DNA from 3 places in the Paenarthrobacter sp. MSM-2-10-13 genome. Region 3 is predicted to be linked to each of the others. Evidence: riboswitches for the same ligand, from Rfam matches in the RefSeq annotation. Region 3 holds a riboswitch; each other region holds the start of a gene.
The links. Region 3 has a riboswitch for thiamine pyrophosphate ahead of thiC (phosphomethylpyrimidine synthase ThiC). Riboswitches for the same ligand answer to the same signal wherever they lie in the genome.
Positions count from the first base shown of each region.

Region 1: it holds a riboswitch for thiamine pyrophosphate, as region 3 does, so the genes downstream of both, thiD (bifunctional hydroxymethylpyrimidine kinase/phosphomethylpyrimidine kinase) here and thiC (phosphomethylpyrimidine synthase ThiC) in region 3, are expected to answer to the same signal.
Region 2: it holds a riboswitch for thiamine pyrophosphate, as region 3 does, so the genes downstream of both, HAV21_RS14410 (ECF transporter S component) here and thiC (phosphomethylpyrimidine synthase ThiC) in region 3, are expected to answer to the same signal.

Region 1 covers NZ_JAAOXO010000001.1:823,709-829,399, forward strand. Annotated here, with positions in the region: gene ndk (nucleoside-diphosphate kinase) at 1-182, shown strand, start outside; gene HAV21_RS03990 (vitamin K epoxide reductase family protein) at 263-931, opposite strand; gene HAV21_RS03995 (Rne/Rng family ribonuclease) at 1,404-4,592, shown strand; TPP riboswitch at 4,776-4,874, shown strand; gene thiD (bifunctional hydroxymethylpyrimidine kinase/phosphomethylpyrimidine kinase) at 4,865-5,691, shown strand, end outside.
Region 2 covers NZ_JAAOXO010000007.1:83,084-88,774, forward strand. Annotated here, with positions in the region: gene HAV21_RS14380 (Na+/H+ antiporter subunit D) at 1-872, shown strand, start outside; gene HAV21_RS14385 (Na+/H+ antiporter subunit E) at 869-1,435, shown strand; gene HAV21_RS14390 (monovalent cation/H+ antiporter complex subunit F) at 1,432-1,710, shown strand; gene mnhG (monovalent cation/H(+) antiporter subunit G) at 1,700-2,092, shown strand; gene HAV21_RS14400 (DUF4235 domain-containing protein) at 2,154-2,414, opposite strand; gene HAV21_RS14405 (NUDIX domain-containing protein) at 2,450-3,127, opposite strand; TPP riboswitch at 3,358-3,494, shown strand; gene HAV21_RS14410 (ECF transporter S component) at 3,570-4,190, shown strand; gene HAV21_RS14415 (ABC transporter ATP-binding protein) at 4,190-5,691, shown strand, end outside.
Region 3 covers NZ_JAAOXO010000001.1:679,581-685,271, reverse strand. Annotated here, with positions in the region: gene HAV21_RS03185 (VOC family protein) at 1-314, opposite strand, end outside; gene HAV21_RS03180 (amidohydrolase family protein) at 393-1,475, opposite strand; TPP riboswitch at 1,559-1,666, shown strand; gene thiC (phosphomethylpyrimidine synthase ThiC) at 1,710-3,467, shown strand; gene HAV21_RS03170 (alpha/beta hydrolase) at 3,485-4,207, opposite strand; gene ffh (signal recognition particle protein) at 4,276-5,691, opposite strand, start outside.

The sequences.
Region 1 (5,691 bases), 140 kb from region 3:
ACCGCGTGATCGAAGGCTTCCGCTCGCTGGCCGGAACTACGGATCCCACGACGGCTGCGCCTGGCACCATCCGCGGTGACTTCGGCCGCGACTGGGGCCTGGCAGTCCAGCAGAACCTCGTCCACGGCTCGGATTCAGTCGACTCTGCCGAACGTGAGATCAAGATCTGGTTCAAGGGCTAAGCAAAGCCCTTCGGGAAAAAAGTTAAGGCCAATGTTCGTCGTGAACATTGGCCTTAACTGTTTTACGGCGAGTGGTGGTTCTACGCTGTGGACGGCACGAAGAGGTGCATGAAAGAGAAGAAAATAGTGGCGATGACGGCCACATACAGCAGGGCAACGATGATCCAGCCTGAACCGGACAGCAGCTTGACCACTGCGGGTGGCGCCTTGATGACCCCGCTGGTGACGTTGCGGATGGTCACCCAGACGAAAAGCGGGATCATGGCGGCCCACACCACCATGCAGAACGGGCACAGAACATGGATTGCGTAGAGGGCCTGCGACCACAGCCACACAACAAAGGCGAACCCGAGGGTCACGCCGGCTTGGAGACCCAGCCAGTAACCCCGTGAATACTTAGCTCCGGCGAGGATGCCCATGGCCGTAGTGATGATCACAGCAAAGGCGACGATGCCGATGAACATGTTAGGGAAACCGAACACAGAGCTCTGCGGTGTCTGCATCACGGCACCGCAGGAGATAAAGGGATTTACATCGCACACGGTTACATGGTTGGGATCCTTGAGCACCTCAAGTTTCTCCAGTACCAGGGCTCCGGACGCCAACCATCCAATAACACCGGTGATCAGCAACAGCCAGGCAAAGGGCCTGTCCCGGACCGTCGCGGGAAGGGAGTCCTGAGGGGTGGACATGTCCTCCACATGGACTGTGGCTTGATTGGCCAGGTTTTCCCTGGCGGTGCTTGGCATCGTGGATGTGGTCCTTTTCGACAAATGGCCCGGCAAGCCGGGAAGGGCTCTTGGGAGGATTGTAACTCCGAAGACTGGGCGCCGCCCCCAGCTTCGCTGGCGGAGTACCGCGACACAGCGGCCTTCGCCGCGAATGTGCAGGGGTGTGAGAGAATGAACATGGCCGGACGTCGATCCACATTCGACACCCGGTCCGGTGACTTTGTTCCCAAGACCGCCAGTATGAGCTGGGCATGCCCGGATCACGTGATCCTCGGTGGGCCCGCCATGACAATGGACGGCACCTGGTTGTGGCAGCAGAACAACGGGTTCCAGAATAAAGCCGCCGGCCTTCCAGGGCTGCCGCACCCCAATGCTGGTGCGAACCGGGAGGCATACTGCCGACTTCTGTCAACGCCTGCGGGTTTTGACAATATTTGCTCCACTGGGCGCCGGATGTGGCGGCGTCGCTGGGGCAGGAGTGTTGCCACATATGGATAATGACCAGGTTGTAGCCGTTAATGACGAGGCAGCTCCCGCGGAAACTGCGGAAGCGCCCAAGAAAGCCACCAGGACCCGGCGCAAGGCAGCGCCGAAGGTTGCTGCTGACGTAGAGGCGCCTGCGGCTGACACGCCGGCGCCGGAAGCGACCCCGGAGGCCACCAAAGCGCCGGTGCGCCGCACCCGCTCCCGCAAGAAGGCAGAGCCTGCCGAGCCTTTGCCCGGTTTGGGGGATGACGCCACTGCCGCGCCCGAAGCCGCCGCAGAAGCCGCGCCCGAAGCGATGGCCGAACCTGCCCCCGAAAAGCCGGTCCGCCGCCGTCGTACCGCCAAGCCCAAAGCTGAGGTAGCCGAGGCACCCGCAGCTGCGGAAGCCGTGGCGGACAGCACGACGCCGGAAAAGGCCTCCCAGCCCGAGGCACCTGCCGCTGAAGCAGCTGCTGACGAGACTGAAGCCCAAGCCGCCACCGAGGAACCCGCCGAGGAAGCCGCTGCTGCCGCCTCCACATCATTGTTCATGGAGCCGGTTTCCATCACGTCCATGATCTTCCAGGCCCCGGACCTCACCACCGTTCCCCGCGTTGCCCCGGTTGAAGAAAAAGCCGAGGAGCCCGAAGAAGAAGCCGAAGTCCCTGCCGACGGCGAGCTGGAAGACGCTGGTAGCCGTCGTCGTCGCAGAAGCCGGGGCCGCCGTGGTCGCCGCGGAACCGAACGCGATGAGAACGAGGCCGAGGACGGCACCGAGACTGACGATGAAGAAGCGCCGACACCTGAAGCCCTTGAGGAAGGCGTGACGTCTCGTCGTCGTCGCCGTCGTCGTCGTGGAGACCAGGATCTTGAACTGACGGGCGGCGCGGATGATGATCCGCCCAACACGGTCACCCGCGTCCGTGCCCCCCGCCCCATCACCGAGACAGCTCCGTCAAACCGCGTGACGGGTGTCAAGGGCTCCACCCGGTTGGAGGCCAAGAAGCAGAGGCGCCGTGAGTCCCGGGAGACCGGCCGCCGCCGCCAGGTCATCACCGAGGCCGAATTCCTTGCCCGCCGCGAATCGGTGGACCGTCAAATGATCGTTCGCCAGCGCGACGACAGAATCCAGATCGGTGTCCTGGAAGACGGTGTGCTCGCCGAGCACTTCGTGTCCAAGACCCAGCAGGACTCCCTGATCGGCAACGTGTACTTGGGCAAGGTCCAGAACGTGCTGCCGTCCATGGAAGCTGCTTTCGTGGACATCGGACGCGGCCGCAACGCCGTCCTGTACGCCGGTGAAGTCAACTGGGACGCGGTCAACCTCGAAGGCCAGCCGCGCCGGATCGAGAACGCCCTGAAGTCCGGAGACTCCGTCCTGGTTCAGGTCACCAAAGACCCCGTGGGTCACAAGGGTGCCCGCCTCACCAGCCAGATCTCCTTGCCCGGCCGCTACCTTGTGTACGTGCCCGGTGGTTCCATGACCGGCATCTCCCGCAAGCTGCCCGACGTCGAACGCAACCGACTCAAGCGCATCCTGAAGGACCGCCTGCCGGAAAACGCAGGTGTCATTGTCCGCACAGCCGCTGAGGGTGCGTCGGAGGAAGAGCTGACGCACGACATCAACCGTCTGCGTGCCCAGTGGGAAGGCATCGAAGGTCAGGCCTCCTCCACCAAGGTCCTTGCCCCTGAACTGCTGTACGGCGAACCGGACCTCACTATCAAGGTGGTCCGTGATGTCTTCAATGAGGACTTCTCCAAGCTGATCGTCTCCGGTGACGACGCCTGGGACACCATCGAGGCATACGTAACCTACGTTGCCCCTGATCTGGTGGGCCGCCTCGAAAAGTGGACCAAGGATCAGGACATCTTCGCTGCATGGCGCATCGACGAGCAGATCCATAAAGCCCTGGAACGTAAGGTCTTCCTCCCGTCCGGTGGTTCGTTGGTCATCGACCGTACCGAGGCCATGACTGTGGTGGACGTCAACACCGGCAAATTCACCGGCAGCGGTGGAAACCTTGAAGAAACGGTCACCAAAAACAACCTTGAAGCGGCCGAGGAAGTGGTGCGCCAGCTCCGTCTGCGCGACATCGGCGGCATCATCGTCATCGACTTCATCGACATGGTCCTCGAATCCAACCGCGACCTCGTCCTGCGACGCATGGTGGAGTGCCTGGGCCGGGACCGCACCAAGCACCAAGTGGCCGAGGTGACGTCCCTGGGCTTGGTCCAGATGACACGTAAGCGCATGGGCACCGGCCTTCTTGAGGTATTCGGTGAGCAGTGCGAGCACTGCGCCGGCCGGGGCGTTGTCACGCACGACGAGCCCGTTGAACACCGGCGCGCCAACGTGGTGGCAGCCGAGCAACACCGCCCGCACTCCGAGGTACAGCAGCCCGCTGCACGGACGGAACGCAAACGCCGCCGCGGGAAGGGTGGGGGACAGGCCGTAGCCGAAACCCCTGCACAGGTCCATACGACGACGACTACCCCGGTTGCCCCCGCGACCCCGACTGAACCGCAGGATCCTGCCCGGCAGGCCAAGGCGGAGGCCACCAGGGCTGCCCTGGCAACCATTGCCGCTGCGGCGCACGCCGCGCACCTGCACGACGACGAAGTTCACCGTGCAGAAGAGCAGGCACGGGCGGCCGGCCAACACCAAGGGACGGCCGACGCCGGATCCGGAACCTCAGCCGGCAACGAAGCGGGGGCATCAGCACATGAAGCCGCCAACCGCGATGCAGCCGCCCAGGAAGCCAGGTCCACTCCGGTCCTGCGCTTCGGCGGAGAAGAAGTTGCGTTGCCGTTCGTGGAGCATCACGAGGAACCGCAGGCAAACAAGCCTGCCATGAGCCTGGACCTCCTGGCGGAAGCGTTCTCCCACCTTGGCGCCGCTCCGGCATCTGAGGAACAACCCGCTCCGCTGGCCGTACAGGAGCCTGCTGTGGCCCGGAAGGCTGACGCACCGGCGCGGGTTGAGGAAGATCCTGAGGCTTCGGCATCTCCGCGGGGTCGTCGTGGTCGTCGCAACCGCAGTGCCAGCCGGGCTCAGGGTGCGGCCAATGAAACCAGCGTCGAGCACCATGTGGTGACGGCCTCGGCCCCCCAGGGCTCGTCCCATGAGGCCAAGGCGCCCGTGGAGCCAGTCAAGAAGGCGCCGGCCTCCGAGCCCATCATTCTAGGAGTCGGGGTTCCAGCCTCGGAGCTTTAGTCACGGCCGAGCCGCTCTCCGCGGCCAACATCGGCTGAAAGGGCCCTGCGCTACCTGCCTCCGGCGGTAGCGCAGGGCCCTTTCGCGTTGCCTTGAATCCTTGGCGGGGGACGCGTTCCACGGTCACATCCGGGCTCCCGGATGGTTCGGTACCTGCAGCACCAGGCTTCCCGGCTAGGCTAGGGGACTGACACGGGGTGCCGGGCGATGGGCCCGGCTGAGATCCAGACCCGTTGAACCTGTCCGGTTAGCACCGGCGAAGGGATGTCCTCATGGCTGCATCACTACATTCATCTGTGTACCCGCTCCACTCGGTATACCCGCTGGACGCTCACACGTCAGCCCGCCAGGTCCCGCGCGTTCTCACTATTGCCGGTTCGGACCCTTCCGGCGGTGCCGGAATTCAGGCGGACCTGAAGAGCATTGCAGCGTTGGGTGGGTACGGCATGGCTGCCATTACGGCTCTCACCGCGCAAAACACAGTGGGGGTGAGCGCAGTCCACGTCCCTCCGGCGCATTTCCTGCGTCAACAACTGGAAGCAATTAGCGGCGACATCATCGTTGATGCCGTCAAGATCGGAATGCTCGGCGATGCTGCCGTCATTGCCCAGGTCCGGGACTGGCTCGAAGAGGTGCGCCCCGCCGTCGTGGTTCTTGATCCGGTGATGGTGGCCACCAGTGGCGACCGGCTGCTGCGGGAGTCCGCGGAGAATGCCCTGCGTTCACTGCTACCCCTTGCCCACCTCATTACTCCCAATGTTCCTGAGCTTGCCATGCTGCTGGGGGAGCCTGAGGCAGCAGACTGGGCTTCGGCACTGGAGCAAGGCAAGCGGCTTGCTGCGGAGTACGGAAACACAGTTCTGGTCAAGGGTGGCCACTTGCCGGGCCCGGAATGCCCGGATGCCTTGGTGAACACCACAGGGCTTTTGTCACGGGATGTTGTGGAGGTATCAGGTCCCCGCGTGGCGACGCGCAACAGCCACGGAACAGGTTGCTCTCTTTCGTCCGCCCTGGCCACCGTCCAGGCCCGCACGGGCAACTGGGAAACATCACTGCGGGAAGTAAAGCCCTGGCTACTCGGAGCTTTGACAGCCTCGGC
Region 2 (5,691 bases), on a different contig from region 3:
ATCCAACTGCTCCCGCCCCAGTCACCGCCGTGTTCGCAGGATTGCTGACAAAGGTGGGTGTCTACGCGATGGTCCGGACAGAGACGCTCTTGTTCCCAGGGGACACGCTGAACGTCCCACTGATGGTGGTGGCGCTACTGACCATGATTGTCGGAATTCTGGGTGCCTTGGCCCAGAGCGACATTAAACGTCTGCTGTCCTTTACCTTGGTGAGCCACATCGGTTACATGGTGTTTGGCCTGGCCATGAGCTCAGTGGCAGGTTTGGGCGCCGCGGTCTTCTACGTAGCCCACCACATCACCGTCCAGACCAGTTTGTTCCTGGTCACCGGCCTCATTGAGCGGCGTGGTGGCAGCTCGTCCATAGACCGCTTGGGTGGCTTGGCCAAGCTCTCCCCGCTGCTGGCCTTGTTGTTCTTTATCCCCGCAATGAACCTGGCGGGCATTCCGCCGTTCTCCGGTTTCCTTGGAAAGCTGGGGTTGCTGCAAGCAGGTGTGGAGCTGGGGACGCCGTTGGCGATCACGTTGGTGGTGGGCGGCGTGGTCACCAGCCTGCTGACACTGCTGGCGATCGCCCGTGTCTGGAACAGGGCGTTCTGGCGCAGGCCCGAGGACGCTGAGTATCCGGACCCCGTGCTAAAAACGCCCGGGAACGTGGGAGTACTTCCACGGACCATGGTGGGATCCACAGCTGGACTGGTGGTGTTCGGCGTGGCATTGACCGTCTTTGCAGGCCCGTTGTTCAAGGTCGCTGACGGCTCCGCAGGAATCATGCTGGACCGTTCGGCCTATATTCACTCGGTCCTCGGAGATTCGGTTGTGGTGCCGCCGCTGGTTCGAAGGGATGACGTGCAGACGGGGGATGCCAAATGAGCCGTAAACCGATCTCGTTCCGCACGGAGCTGCCGCTGCTCATCTGGTTGGTGATCGTATGGGGTGCCCTGTGGCGGGACTTCAGCCCCGGGAATCTCCTGTTTGGCGCCTTGATTGCCGTGCTGGTGGCCAAGTTCTTCTACCTTCCGCCCGTCGAGCTCAGCGGCAGGTTCAACATTCTTCGCGCCATTCCCTTTGCGCTGATGTTCCTCGCCAAAGTGGTGGCAGCGAGCTTCCTGGTGCTGTACCTGGCTGTAGCAAAAGGGCCCAAGGTCCGCAGCGCCGTCGTCGCCGTTCCGTTGCGGAGCCATTCCGACCTCATGGTGACGGCCACCGGCCACGTGATCTCGTTGATCCCAGGCTCCCTGGTGGTGGAGGTGGACCGCTCCACTTCCACGCTGTACCTGCACGCACTGAACATTTATGAAGAGGCGGATATCGACAAAATTCGTCAGGAAACCCAAGACATCGAAGCAGGATTGATCCGCATTATGGGTACACGCGAAGAAGTCGAGGCGCTCAAGGCCGAACAACGGCCCGGGCTGGAAGGGGCGGCGCTGTGAAGGAAGTAGTTCTGGTGGTTACCGCCGTCATCCTCAGCCTGGCGGCTGCAGGTGCGATTGTCCGCATCGCCGTCGGTCCGTCCCTTCTGGACCGTGTTCTGGCATCAGATGTTTTGCTGGCCATCCTGGGCGCTGCCTTGGCGATCGATATGGCGCTGAACAAGCACCTGAACAACCTGATGCTGCTGGTGGCTCTGGCAGTGATCGGGTTTATTGGCTCGGTGACCGTTGCCCGGTTTGTGGCCGAGCGAAGGGAACAGAGCAATGAATCCTGACGCTTCGGGCCTTGACTTCGTCGTTGATGCTGTCACCGCCGTGTTCCTGGTGGTGGGCGCGCTGATGTCCCTGGGCGCAGCCATTGGCTTGTTGAGGTTCCCGGACCTCATGAGCCGCATGCACGCAGCCACCAAACCGCAGGTCCTGGGTCTGTTCCTCATGCTGGCCGCGATCGGACTTCAGATGCGGACATGGTGGGTGTGGCCGGTTCTGTTGGTGGCATGGATCTTCCAGCTCCTCACAGCACCAGTGTCAGCGCACATGGTTGGCCGTTCCGCCTACCGCACCAAACATGGACACCGGGAGAAGCTCACCAAGGATGAACTGGAGGCCGTGGTCCAAAGGGCGGCTGCCGGCCAGGAACCGCGGAGCGACAGCTAGCAGCAGCAACAACGAACGCCGGGATCACCTGCAGGTGATCCCGGCGTCGTGGTTTGGATGCCTAGACGATGTCGTGGCTCTTGGCGAAGCGCGCGATGGCCCGCTGGGTGCCCCGGCTCGCCAGGACCTGGATGAGCGTGCTGACAAAGGCGGAGATCAAAGCGAAGGTCAAGGCCGAGCGCAGGCTGGTTTCTGCGTCGTCATGACCCAGGGGCGGCTTGTTGCCTGTCGCTTTTTCCCACCCTTTGTTGACGAGTTTGGTGCCCACAAAGCCTGCCCCGAGGCTCACTCCGGCACCGATCAGCTTAAAGAAGAGGTTCATGTCCCCAGCCTAGCTGGCTACACCCATCGCACGCGTTAGCGACGGTTTTCCCGCTCCTTAAGGAACGCTGCCATGGAGCCCACCGGCGCCAGCACCGGGACGACGCTGTGCTCGGCCGTCCAAACCTGGTCAACTGTTCCGAACCCGGCAAGTTCCTTGAGGAGGTAATAGGTTGGCGGCATCAACTTCAAAGTGCCGGCCGCTTCCGCTGCAAGAATCTCCGCCACAGGCATCCACAATGATTGCCAAGCCTCGGTTGTTTGGTGTTGGGGCGTAGCACCAGCTGTTGGCTTGGCAATGTAGAAGAAGGTGTCGAAGCGCTTGGGCATGTCTGTGGGCGTAATCCAGTTGGCCCACGGGCGGAGGTGTGCGGCTTCGATGGTGAGCCCGGCCTCCTCCTGAACCTCGCGGATGGCCGCAGTTAGTATTGTCCCGGCATTTCTCACGGCTTCGGCAGGATTCGCGCCCACGGAGCTCTGGTTCCACTCGGACGCGTGGCGTTGAAGCAATTCCGCCGGGTAGTCCCACCCGGACCCGTCCGCGGAGTCCACACGTCCTCCCGGGAAGACCACCATTCCGGCGGCGAAGTCCATGGTGCTGACCCTGTGTTGGACGAAGGCTTCGAGCCCGGAAGGGGCATCTCGGAGCAGGATGACGCTTGCAGCCAGACGTGGTTGGGGCACAGCGCTATGGGTGGTGGGAAGGTCCGTCATGAAGTGTGCCCCTTTGCCGCGGTGAAGTCTGCTGGTTCATTCTCTCAGGTCCCGTTGTGTGGCCCGGTGTGCAGGGAATGGTGTGGGTTTAGGGTGCAGAGTGGGCCTCGCAACGCGCACGGGGTTCAGCACTGGGCTCTACCGCGGCTGATTGTGACTGAATGCCGGCCAACGGACCAGCGCCCGCCACGGGCTCAGGTGTAAACTGAACCAGCCCATCAGGGCAGATTTGATAACGACAGGGGAGCGCCGCCGTCGGACTCTGCAGAGATGCAGGAGACGCGAGGGCGCTGAGAGTGCGGATAGCCGCAGACCCTCGAACCTGATCCGGTTAGTACCGGCGCAAGGGAGTCGAGCTTCTCAGAGTGTCCGGATCCGGGCGGCGCAGGCCAGCTGGATGACGGGTAGCACTTTCCCCTCCTGTAACCTCAGGAGGCAGAAAATGACCACGGTAAGCGTGAAGAAGACCAGTTATAACTGGCGTGTTGTAGACATTGTTGTGGCGGCTTTGATCGCCATTGCCGGCGGCGTGATTTTCTGGGCATGGTCCCAGGGCGCCGCACTGGTCTCCATCCCCATGAATGCGACGTATCCGCCGCTCACCGGTCTGATCGCCGGCGGCTGGATGATCCCTGCGGTCCTGGGCATGCTCATTATCCGCAAGCCGGGTGCAGCGCTGTTCTGCGAAGCTGTTGCCGCCACGGGCGAGCTCATCATGGGTTCGCAGTACGGCACCACTGTACTCATCTCCGGCATCCTGCAGGGCCTCGGCGCCGAGCTCATCTTCGCGGCCTTCCGGTACAAGAAGTTCAACCTGCCCACTGCTCTCCTTGCGGGCGCCGGCGCGGGCCTGTTCTGCGGCTTGAACGACTCCTTCCTGCCCTGGGGCTGGAACATCGCTTACGAGGCCATCGACAAGCTGGCCTACATCACCTTCACCACGATCTCCGGGGCGATCATCGCGGGCGCACTCTCGTGGATTGCGACGCGCGGGCTGGCCAAGACCGGGGTGCTGAGCTCCTTTGCCTCGCGCAAGGCCGCTTCGGAGCCAGTCTTCAACTGATGTCCGCCACACTTAGCGGCGCGGTGCAGCCTGCTGCCATCTCCGCCGAGGGCTGGGGGTGGCGGCATGCAGGCCGGGCCCAAGCTGCCATTGAGGGCCTGGACCTTCGGATTGAACCGGGGGAGCGCGTGCTGCTGCTGGGTCCTTCGGGTGCGGGCAAGTCCACGCTCCTGCATGCCCTTGCCGGGGTTCTGGGGGACGAGGAAGACGACTCGGATGAGACCGGCTCCCTGCTGATTGACGGCGTCGCGCCCCGCGAGCAGCGTGGCCGGGCCGGGCTGATGCAGCAGGACCCTGAGACACAGGTGGTCCTCTCGCGCGTGGGTGACGACGTCGCCTTCGGCGCGGAGAACCTCGCCGTCCCAAGGGACGAGATCTGGGAACGCGTCCATGAAGCGCTCGACGACGTCGGCTTGCGTACCGCGGCAGGCGGCGGTTTGGCGTTGGATCACCCGACGGCGGCACTCTCCGGAGGCCAGAAGCAGCGCCTGGCGCTGGCCGGCATTTTGGCGATGCGACCCGGCCTGATCCTGCTGGACGAACCAACAGCAAACCTGGACCCGGCAGGCGTTCTGGAGGTCCGGGATGCGGTAGGGCGGTGCCTGGACAAGACCGGCGCCACCCTTGTTGTGGTGGAACACCGAGTGTCCGTGTGGAAGGACCTGGTGGACCGGATTGTGGTCCTGCAGCCAGGGTCAACAAAGGCGGCGGGCTCGGGCGGCTTGGGAGCGGGCCGGGCGACGGGTGGCGTCCTCCTGGACGGGCCACCGGACCAGGTACTTTCTGAAGCCCGCACCAGGCTGATGTCAGCCGGCGTCTGGGTGCCGGGATATGTTCCGGCGACCCGGGAACGGCGGAATGATCCCCATGCCGAACCCCACACCGCGCAGCTCCTCCTCGCGGCGCAGGACCTCGCAGTTTCGCGGGAAAAGCCCCGACGCAAGAGGTTCAAGACCATCCCACCCGTGCCGGTTCAAACGGGCATCAGTGCACAGGTCAGGGCAGGCCAAGCGCTGACCATCACGGGTCCGAACGGTGCCGGCAAATCCACTTTCGCGCTCACGTTGGCCGGCCTTCTTGCGCCGGTGGACGGCAAGGTCAGTGCCGCCGTCGACCTTTCCCAGGGTGCCGGTATTGACCCGTACAAGTGGAAAGCCGAGCAGTTGATCTCCCGCATTGGGACGGTTTTCCAGGAACCTGAGCACCAGTTCGTCACAGGCAACGTCCTGGATGAGCTCATGTTTGGTCCAAAGCATCTTGGCCACGGCGAGGAACGCGTGGATGAACTGCTGGAGCGGTTGCGGTTGACGCACTTGGTGGATGCCAACCCGTACACGTTGTCCGGCGGGGAGAAGCGGCGGCTCTCGGTGGCCACGGTGCTCGCGGCCCATCCGAAAGTGCTTGTCCTGGACGAGCCCACGTTCGGTCAGGACGCCAACACCTGGGCAGAACTGGCATCGTTCCTTTCCGAGCTGCTGGACGCCGGAACCGCGGTGGTCTC
Region 3 (5,691 bases):
AACGCGCGGGGTTCGTATTCGGCTGCCGTGGCAATGGTGGCGGCCAATGAGGGCTGGTCCTCGAACAGAATGGCCGTGTGGAACAGGCCGGCTTCGCCCCGACCCGGAATCTGCAGGCCAGCCGCGGGAGCGAGGTGGACGACCGGCTTGCCGACACGCCCCAAATACAGCCCGCCGTCTTGCTCGGCCACCACGTCCAGGCCAAGGGCCCGCTGGTAGTAGTCACTCATGACCTTCATGTCGCCCACCTTGAGCATGACGGTGCCCATGGTGAGTTCGGCAGGCAGAAGATCCTGGCTGGATGATGAGGTCATGTGAAGCTCCCGGTTCCGAGGTGGCCGCTTATCGGCACCTTCTTACCTATCTAAATTACTTGAAGCTTCAATTTATTCCTAACGCACCACGTTCCCCCGAATCACGATGTGCCGGAGTTCGTCCATAGTCCGCAGCTGACGCCGCGGATCCTCACTGCAGAGCACGACGTCGGCGCTGGCCCCTTCACTGATGCCCTCGGCTCCCAGCCACGCACGGGCACCCCAGGATGCGGCGTTCAGGACCGCAGCCGGCGGAAGGCCGGCGTCGTGCAGTTCCTTCATCTCCTCCGCAATCCGACCGTGCCTGATGACGCTGCCGGCATCAGTCCCGGCATACATCGAAACCCCCGCTTCGAAGGCCGACAACACACGCTCATGGCGACGCTCCCACAGACGCAGCATGTGATCCGCGTACTTCGGAAACTTTGGCTCTGCCTGCGCGGCAATATCGGGAAAGGTAGCGATATTGACCAGCGTGGGAACAATCGGCACCGACTGCTCCACCAAGCGGGGAAGGTGCCTCGGGAGGAGACCGGTAGCGTGCTCAATGCAATCGATATTGGCATCGAGCATGTCGTCAATGGTGTCCTCAGCGAAACAGTGAGCCGTGACCCTGGCACCTTCATCATGTGCCGCTGAGATGGCATCCTTCACGGTCCTGGCCGGGAAGGAAACCGCGAGGTCACCGACGTCGCGATCTATCCAATCGCCCACTAGTTTCACCCAGCCATCGCCGTCCCGGGCTTCCTTTCGTACGGTCTCAACCAGTTCAGCGGGCTCAATTTCATGCCCCAAGCCGCGGAGGTACCGCCGGCTCCGCGCAATATGCCGGCCTGAACGGATCAAGCGGGGCAAGTCCGATCGCTGCTGTACCCAGCGGGTGTCCGAGGGCGATCCGCAATCGCGGATTAACAGCGTCCCGGCGTCGAGGTCTGCTTGGGCTTGGGCCAGCGTGGCGTGCTCATCAACGGCTCCTCCAACACCGAGTCCGACATGGCAGTGAGCGTCAACCGAACCCGGCAGGACCCAACCGTCCAGCACTCTGTCCGGCGCAGAAGCGGGACGCTGGAACGTCAAGGTGCCGTCCACTGACCATAGCCCCTGGCGCTCTTCGTCCGCCGAGACGAGCACGGGTCCACTGAATTCGATGATGTTGGCCATGGCAAAAGCGTAGCCGGGGTGGCATGGCAGAGCCGGTTCCCACCATGTGACTGGGCGGTGGTTCGTAGCTGTGGTAGCTTCGTCTACGACCACACGGGAGCCCTTGCAGGGGCTGAGATCGGACTGATGCAGTCTGCGACCGTTGAACCTGTCCGGGTAATGCCGGCGAAGGAAGTGAGTATTCCCTTGAGCACCGCAGAAACACAGCACAGCCCTGTCCAAAATCAGTTCGGCATGGACCAAAAACAGTCCGTCACGCAATCGTTGCAGTCCCACTCGTTGGCGTGGCTGGAAGATCCGGACAACGGCATACGCGTCCCCGTCACCGCGATCGCCTTGGAGCCCTCCCCCAACGGGCTAGCCAATCCACCTTTGCAGGTTTACCGAACAGCAGGCCCAGGCAGCGATCCGGTGGTGGGGTTGGAGCCGTTCCGTGCACCGTGGATCGAAGCCCGCGGAGATACGGAAGCCTATTCCGGTCGGCAGCGGAACCTGCTCGACGACGGCAAGTCCGCGGTCCGGCGTGGGGCAGCGTCAGCGGAGTGGAAGGGCGCGCAACCCGTGCCGCGCCGCGCCGTGGAAGGTAGGACTGTCACGCAGATGCACTACGCGAAGCAGGGAGTTGTGACTCCTGAAATGCAGTTCGTCGCCTTGCGGGAGAACTGCGATGTTGAACTCGTCCGCAGCGAAGTTGCCGCGGGAAGGGCGATCATCCCGAACAACATCAACCACCCCGAATCCGAACCAATGATCATCGGCAAAGCTTTCCTGGTCAAGATCAACGCCAACATCGGAAACTCAGCGGTCACCAGCTCCATCGCCGAGGAAGTGGACAAGCTGCAGTGGGCTGCCAAGTGGGGCGCTGACACGGTGATGGATCTCTCCACGGGGGACGACATCCACACGACGCGTGAATGGATCATCCGCAACTCACCTGTTCCGATCGGAACAGTCCCTATCTATCAGGCCCTTGAAAAGGTTAACGGCGAGGCCAACAAGCTGACGTGGGAAATCTTCCGCGATACCGTCATTGAGCAATGCGAGCAAGGCGTGGACTATATGACCATCCATGCGGGCGTTTTGCTGAGGTACGTGCCGTTGACCGCCAACCGGGTCACGGGCATCGTATCCCGCGGCGGCTCCATCATGGCCGGGTGGTGCCTTGCCCACCACCAGGAGAACTTCCTCTACACGCACTTTGACGAGCTCTGCGAAATCTTTGCCCGGTACGATGTCGCGTTCTCCTTGGGAGACGGGCTGCGTCCCGGTTCCATTGCGGACGCAAACGACGCCGCGCAGTTCGCCGAGTTGGACACCCTAGCAGAGCTGACGCAGCGGGCGTGGGAGTTCGACGTCCAGGTGATGGTGGAAGGCCCCGGGCACATTCCTTTCCATTTGGTGCGGGAGAATGTGGAGCGCCAGCAGGAGCTGTGCAAGGGTGCGCCGTTCTACACACTGGGTCCACTGGTTACCGACATCGCACCCGGCTATGACCACATCACCTCGGCCATCGGCGCCACGGAAATTGCGCGCTACGGCACTGCAATGCTGTGCTACGTAACCCCCAAGGAGCACTTGGGGCTTCCCAACAAGGACGACGTGAAAACGGGCGTCATCACGTACAAGATCGCCGCTCACGCCGCCGACCTCGCCAAAGGGCACCCCGGCGCTCATGAACGCGATGATGCACTTTCCAAGGCTCGGTTCGAGTTCCGATGGAGGGACCAGTTCGCTTTGTCCCTGGACCCCGTCACAGCAGAAGCGTTCCATGATGAGACACTGCCCGCAGAACCCGCAAAAACCGCTCATTTCTGCTCCATGTGCGGACCCAAATTCTGCTCCATGCGGATCAGCCAGGACATCCGTGCAGAATACGGTTCGGCAGAATCACAGGCAGCCATCGCAGGAATGTATGAGGGGATGCGCGAAAAGAGCGAGGAGTTCCTGGCTTCAGGAGGAAAGGTGTACCTACCGGAGCTTCGCGTCCCCTGAATTAGGGACCAGCCGAATCAGGAAGCCTGAACTGACCTTGCCCTGCCAACCTCGGCGATGAACGAACGAATGGCTTGATCGCCGTCAACCGAATCCTGGGGCCGGTGACCTCCCGCTGCTACGCGGCGAAGGGCACCGGTCTCCTGGAGGTAGCCGGCAATTTCCTCGTAGAGCGGCTCCCATCCGCCGGTGAGAACCAAAGTGGGAACCCCGGGAACAATGTGGAGCGGGGCCTCCCATGGTGGCGCCTGGAGTCTGAGCCGGCGGGCTGAACGGCGTGCTTCCGGAGTGTCCAGGCCTCCCGTTTCGGCAGAAAACGCCCTGCGGAAATACTCACGTTGGTAATCAGCGTCATTGAGTTGCATGCGGGCGTCGAATAACGGTTCCATAAGGGCCCGGTGGGAACCCGTTGCCGGAAGCTCAGCCGTCAACGACAAACAAGCGGGCTCCACCAGAGTCAGCGAGTGCACCAGATCAGGACGTTCAATGGCCGCCAGCATGGCAGAGATAGCGCCTTGTTGGTGGGCTACCACGTGCCCACCAGCCGAATCACGCAAGGCATTGATCACAATGGCAACATCGGCTGCCACATTGGATTCCGTTGGTTCGGCGACGGCATCAAAGCCGTGCCGCCGAAGGAAGAGGGCATCATAAGCGAGGGCCATGCCATGTTGCTTCGGCCATGCCGCAGCACCAAAACTGCCCAGGCCGTGAACGAAGACTACGCGCTGCTTATGCATTGGTTCAGCCTATTCCACGGCTCTGACATCCCAAGGGCCGGAAATCCCGGCTCCTTGGGAAGCACTACTTACTTTCCGAGGAACTTGTCGAAGCCCTTGGGGAGATTCAGGGACGACGGATCGAAGTCCGCGGCACCCTGTCCAAAAGCCGCGCCGGTGGGTGCTGCCGAGGCCGCGTTGGCCCGCTTGGCCTCAGCGTCACGCAGTTCCTGTGCCGCCTTTGCGGGGTTGCCCGAACGAGCCTTCTTCTTAGGGGCGTTCTTCCCGTTTTTGCGCCCGCCGCCAGGACCACCGAGACCAGGCATGCCGGGCATACCCGGCATGCCGCCGCCCTGAGCGAGCTTCTTCATCATCTTCTGGGCCTGCGCGAACCGCTCCAACAGGCCATTGACCTCGGACACGTGCACACCGGAACCCCTGGCGATACGGGCACGGCGTGAGCCGTTGATGATCTTCGGAGCAACACGCTCGTGCGGAGTCATGGAGCGGACGATCGCCTCAACGCGGTCGATCTCTTTTTCGTCGAAGTTCTCCAGCTGCTGACGGATGTTCTGCGCACCCGGCATCATCATGAGCATCTTCTTCATGGAGCCCATGTTGCGGATTTGCTGCATCTGGGCGAGGAAGTCGTCCAGGGTGAAGTCTTCCTGATCAGCGAACTTCTTCGCCATCCGGGCAGCTTCGTCTTTGTCCCACGACCTCTCGGCCTGTTCAATCAGGGTGAGGACGTCGCCCATGTCCAGGATGCGGGAAGCCATACGGTCCGGGTGGAAGAGCTCGAAATCATCCAGGCCTTCACCGGTGGAGGCAAACATCACCGGCTTACCAGTGACGGACGCGACCGAGAGCGCGGCACCGCCGCGGGCGTCGCCGTCGAGCTTGGACAGAACGATGCCCGTGAAGTTAACGCCTTCATCGAAGGCCATCGCCGTGTTAACGGCGTCCTGGCCAATCATGGAGTCGATAACGAAGAGAACTTCGTTGGGGATGATCGCCTGACGGATGCGGCGGGCCTGATCCATCATCTCGGCGTCGACGCCGAGACGACCGGCGGTGTCAACAATCACGACGTCGTGCAACTTCTGACGTGCTTCCTCAACACCGGCCTTGGCGACGGCTACGGGGTCGCCCGCAGGGTGCTCGAGCTCGGACGTTGCACCGGGGTGCGGAGCGAACACCGGGACGCCCGCGCGCTGTCCCACCACTTGGAGCTGGGTCACGGCATTGGGGCGCTGGAGATCACAAGCCACCAGCATGGGGCTGTGGCCCTGGGACTTGAGCCACTTGGATAGCTTGCCTGCAAGAGTGGTCTTACCGGCACCCTGGAGGCCGGCGAGCATGATGATGGTGGGGCCGGTCTTGGCCAAACGAATACGGCGCGTTTCGCCGCCGAGGATCTCCTTGAGTTCCTCGTTGACGATCTTGACGATCTGCTGGCTCGGGTTCAACGCTCCCGAGACTTCGGCGCCGAGGGCACGTTCGCG